DNA from 2 places in the Mesorhizobium sp. M4A.F.Ca.ET.020.02.1.1 genome. Region 1 is predicted to be linked to the other one. Evidence: riboswitches for the same ligand, from Rfam matches in the RefSeq annotation. Region 1 holds a riboswitch; the other holds the start of a gene.

Evidence for each region. Region 1 has a riboswitch for cobalamin ahead of EN742_RS12075 (aromatic ring-hydroxylating dioxygenase subunit alpha). Riboswitches for the same ligand answer to the same signal wherever they lie in the genome.
Region 2: it holds a riboswitch for cobalamin, as region 1 does, so the genes downstream of both, EN742_RS12635 (CbtB domain-containing protein) here and EN742_RS12075 (aromatic ring-hydroxylating dioxygenase subunit alpha) in region 1, are expected to answer to the same signal.

The regions. Positions count from the first base shown of each region.
Region 1 covers NZ_RZOI01000142.1:3,663-6,045, forward strand. The annotation lists gene EN742_RS12075 (aromatic ring-hydroxylating dioxygenase subunit alpha) at 26-1,273, opposite strand; cobalamin riboswitch at 1,391-1,594, opposite strand; gene EN742_RS12080 (DUF680 domain-containing protein) at 2,097-2,303, shown strand; gene EN742_RS12085 (DUF680 domain-containing protein) at 2,372-2,383, shown strand, end outside.
Region 2 covers NZ_RZOI01000153.1:4,459-6,841, forward strand. The annotation lists gene EN742_RS12625 (aromatic ring-hydroxylating dioxygenase subunit alpha) at 1-5, opposite strand, end outside; gene EN742_RS12630 (gamma-glutamylcyclotransferase) at 138-830, shown strand; cobalamin riboswitch at 895-1,089, shown strand; gene EN742_RS12635 (CbtB domain-containing protein) at 1,126-1,305, shown strand; gene EN742_RS12640 (CbtA family protein) at 1,321-2,121, shown strand; gene cobU (bifunctional adenosylcobinamide kinase/adenosylcobinamide-phosphate guanylyltransferase) at 2,114-2,383, shown strand, end outside.

The DNA of each region.
Region 1 (2,383 bases):
GCTCAACACTTTTGGGCGCCATGTGCTAGGCAACACTGCGCAGCGTCGGCTGGCCGCCTTCGGCAAGGCGCGGGCCGATGAAGCCGGCGTACCATTCGACGAACTGGATGACGCCGCCCTCATGCTGCTCCGAATAGGGGCCGGGCTCATAGGCCGGCGACAGAATGCCGAAAGCGTTTTCCTCGACGATGCGGCGATCCTGGTCGTTGGTCTCGGTCCAGACATGGGTGAGTTCGGCAAGATCGTAATCGACGCCTTCCACCGCATCCTTGTGGACCAGCCATTTCGTCGTCACCGCGGTTTCGGTGGCGCTGATCGGCAGCACCCGGAAGGTGACGGCATGGTCGATCAGGATATGGTTCCAGGTCGTCGGATAGTGGTAATGCATCAACGTGCCGATGCGGTCCGCCGAGACGCTCGTGGATAGGTTCTTCCTCACCGCGCGCTTGCCGCTCATCGTATAGCTGACGGCATCGCGCAAGAGCGGCGCGCGGGTGGCGCGATACTGACCGGCGGGGTCGATGCGGAACTTGCTCGGCAGGCCCGCCGCCTCGCATTTCGCCCAATGCGCCTGCATCTCGGGATCGCTTTCGGCACCATGTACGCCGGTCACGGTCGGCGCCTCGGGAAAGGTCTTGCAGAGTTCGGGATGATTGCCGGCGCAGTGGTAGCACTCGCGGTTGTTTTCCCAGACCAGCTTCCAGTTGCCCTTCTCAACGATGGTCGATTCGAAAGCGACCTTCGCTTCGCTCAATCGATGCGGCAGGAGATAGGGTTCGATCATGGCGCGCATCGGCGCGAAATCGGCTGGCTGTTTCGCCAGGCAGATGAAGATGTAGCCGCCGACGCTCTCGCAGGTGACCGGCTTCAGGCCGAACTGGCTCTTGTCGAAGCCATCCGCCATCTGGCGGGCGAACAGCAGCCTGCCGTCGAGTTCGTAGGTCCATTGATGATAGGGGCAGACGAGCTTCGCCGCGGTGCCCTTCTCGGCGTTGCAGACGCGGCTGCCGCGATGGCGGCAGGAATTATGGAAGGCGTTGATCCTGCCTTGCTGGTCGCGGACCAGGACCACCGGATAATCGCCGATCTGCGCGGTGATGTAGCTGCCCGGCTTCGGCAATTCGCAATCGTGGCCGATGAACAGCCAGTCGCGATACCAGATTAGTTCCATGTCGAGCTTGAAGTAATCCGGGTCGGTGTAGAAAGGCTGTTCGAGCGAAAAGCCCTGCCTGCGGTTATGCAGGTGCCTCAGCATGTCGTTGCGCGCATCCATGTCCTGTCCCTCGCGTCGGTCGCATCAAGGACTGAACTGGTGGTGATGGAGAGGAACGGCGGCCACCGGCAGGGCCAGGCGCGCGCCATCCGCCTCTTGACCGCCCACCGCGATCAGTCGAGCCTAGAAATCTGGGGCTGGTTTCCGGGCTCTGGAGTGCCCTTGCGGGCGGGCGCGACACCTTCCCAGGCCAGATGGCCCAGTGGTCTCCCGTCGCGACTTGAACTCCACCACCGTTGCGGGGGCAGCGCCGGAATTTGACCGGCTTCCCAATTCTCCGTCCCGTCGTCACGGGTCGGCACCTGAGATGGCCTGATCTAATCACTAAGGCCGGCGGACCGTCGGTACGAAAACGACATCGCATCCGTGCGGGCGCGACACGCGTTTCGGGTTCGCGGCACGCTGGCGCCGAATTGCCGTCCTCGGGGGCGATCCGAATCGCGCGCTGGAAACGCCTTCATATCGACCGCTGACCGGGTCTGAATTGGTTAACAGTATAGAAAAGTGACCATTAGGAGATTCTAAAATCGAACCGAACGGTTCGTTTCTGTTGACAATGCGTGCAGGACGGTGTGAACGCAGATCTTCCAAATCGTCAACTGGGTCGATGGTCCATTCGGATAACATATTGATATTGCTTTACAATACAATACGTGTGGGAGGCCGTGGCACAATTTCAAGGTGCAGAGCCATGGTCCAGGCGAAACAACTTCGTGATTGGAAACCGGGAAGGGGCTCTCCCACATCGGGGCTGTCCGAACGACGCGCTTTCCTCCCAAGACACGCCGCTAGACGGACGGAAAAATATACTGGAGTACTAAAAATGAAAAAGATTGTTCTTACTGCCGCCGCCCTTCTGGCCATTTCCGGCAGCGCCTTTGCTGGTGGCAGCGACCACTACGGTTCGAACGGTGCCAATCAGCCCGCCGCTGCCGTCGACAGCTCGTACACGGCTTCGGTCAAGAAGTCGGAACCGGTCGCTCAGACGCCGGCACAGGGCTCGGACCGCAACCTGTTCGGCAACAACTAACACACGATCCCTGACCGCGGTGGGCGATGCCCGCCGCTCGGGATCCTCAGAAATTCAGGAACACTAAGATGAAGAAAATC
Region 2 (2,383 bases), on a different contig from region 1:
TGCATAGGCGGCTCCCTGAATGGTCCAGCCGACACCCGGGCAGGATGTTTGTCAATCGCTCGCGCCGTGGCCATTGTGGCACGCAATCGCCGCCCCTAAGGTCGGCGCTTCACAAGTCGGGTGCCCAGGGACAGTTCATGCCGCCAAGGACAATGTCGCTCACCGAGGAGCTGGTCGCGCGCTGCTTTCGCGTCGTCGAGGACAGCGGGCCTGATCCCAACGCGATGCATCTGGACGATGCCGACTATGATGCGATGCTGGACACGCTGGAGGCTGAGCTGCCTGGCAGCGAGCCGCTCTGGCTGTTCGGCTACGGGTCGCTGATCTGGAAGCCCGAGATCGACCATGTCGAAGAGCGGGTAGCGGTCGCGCGCGGCTGGCACAGATCCTTCTGCATGAAGATGACGCGCTGGCGCGGCACCAGGGAGCAGCCTGGCCTGATGATGGCGCTGGACCGGGGCGGGCAGTGCAAGGGCGTCGCCTTCAGGCTTGGCGATGCCGACCGGCGCCAGCAGCTCGACAAGGTCTTGCGGCGCGAGGTGACGCTGAAGCCGACCAGCTACCATCCGCGCCTGCTCAACCTTTCGAGCGATGGTGGCACGTTGCGGGCGCTGGCCTTCGTCATCAACCGCAAGGGCACAACCTATGCCGGCCCGCTTGAGGAAAAAGAGGTGGTCGAAAGGCTGGCGACGTCCTGCGGGCACTGGGGATCGGGCGCAGACTATCTTTACAACACGGTGAAGAACCTGGAGCAGCGCGGCATCCATGACAGCCATCTGTGGCGGCTGCAGCATCTGGTTGCTGAACGAATTGCCGCGTCGGACAGCTAGGCCCGGTGGCGCATTTGCGCTGGTGGCCGCCGGAATTTGGTTTGCCGGGCGCGACGATTCTGCCTATAGTCCTGCCGTCGTCGGTTCCGTTTTTGGAGCCAAGAGGGAATGCGGTGAGGGCGAATTCGTCCAATGCCGTGGCTGCCCCCGCAACTGTGTGCGGTAGTCCTCTCCAAGACCACTGAGGAAATTCCTCGGGAAGGTGGGGAAGGGCGCTGATCCGCGAGCCAGGAGACCTGCCGGCGACAGAAACGTTGAATTCTATGCCCTCGGGTGGAGGGCGAAAGGACAAGACATGACGACCGCTTCCGTCTCCCTCGGCACCTCCGTCTCCTCGCAGTCGCGCTTCATGCAGCTGGCCATGGCCGCGTTGCTCGGCATTTTCGTCGTCGGCTTTGTCGGCTTCTCGCATCTCGATGCCGTCCACAATGCCGCTCACGACTACCGCCACTCGATGGCCTTTCCCTGCCACTGACAAGGGCCTGACATCATGAACCTGTTTCGCAACGTCGTGTTCATCGCGGCGATCGCAGGGCTCGTGGCCGGCGTTGTTCTCGCTTGCCTGCAGGCCTATGCAACCGTGCCGCTGATCCTCAAGGCCGAAGTCTACGAACAGGCCGGCGGCGGCCATCATCATGATCATGCCGCGGCGCCTGCCGAGACCGGCAACGCCATGAGCTCCGCCGCTCCGGCCGGAAATGCCATGAGTTCCGTGGCGCCGGCTCCGGCCGAAGCGGCCGCGCCAGCGGAAGACGAGGGCTGGGCACCGGCCGACGGCTTCGAGCGTTTCGCCTTCAACGTCGTCGCCAACATCGTCACCGGCATCGGCTTCGCGCTGATCCTGGTCGCGGTTTCGGAATTCGCCGGCGGCATCGGCAGCTGGCGCCAGGGCGTGTTCTGGGGGCTCGCCGGCTTTGCCGTGTTCACCCTGGCCCCCGGCCTCGGCCTGCCGCCGGAACTGCCGGCGATGCCGGCGGCCGAACTCCTGCCGCGCCAGATCTGGTGGACGGCGACAGCGGTCGCGACCGCCGCCGGACTCGGCCTGATCGCCTTCCGCAAATCGCTGCCGCTGGCGATCCTGGCCGTAGCCCTGATCGTCGCGCCGCACATCGTCGGCGCGCCGCAGCCGGAAAGCTTCAAGACGCCGATTCCCGAAGGCCTGCATCACCAGTTCGTGGTCGCCGTGACACTCACCGATCTGGTGTTCTGGCTGGTGCTGGGTGCCGCCGTCGGCGTGGTGCGCGGCCGCTTCACCGGCACGGCCACCAGCCTGCGCGACAGCTTTGCCTGATCGCAGGGGACTGACCTTCATCATCGGCGGTGCGCGCTCCGGCAAGAGGGCGCATGCCGAAACCCTGGTGACGGCGAGTCCCTCGCCATGGGCTTACATCGCCACCGCGGAAGCCTATGACGATGAGATGCGCGAGCGCATCGCGCTGCATCGGGCGCGTCGCGGCGAGGGCTGGGCGACGGTCGACGCGCCGCTCGATCTTGCCGCCGCGATCGAGGCGCTGCCTGACCACGAACCCGTCTTGATCGACTGCCTGACTCTG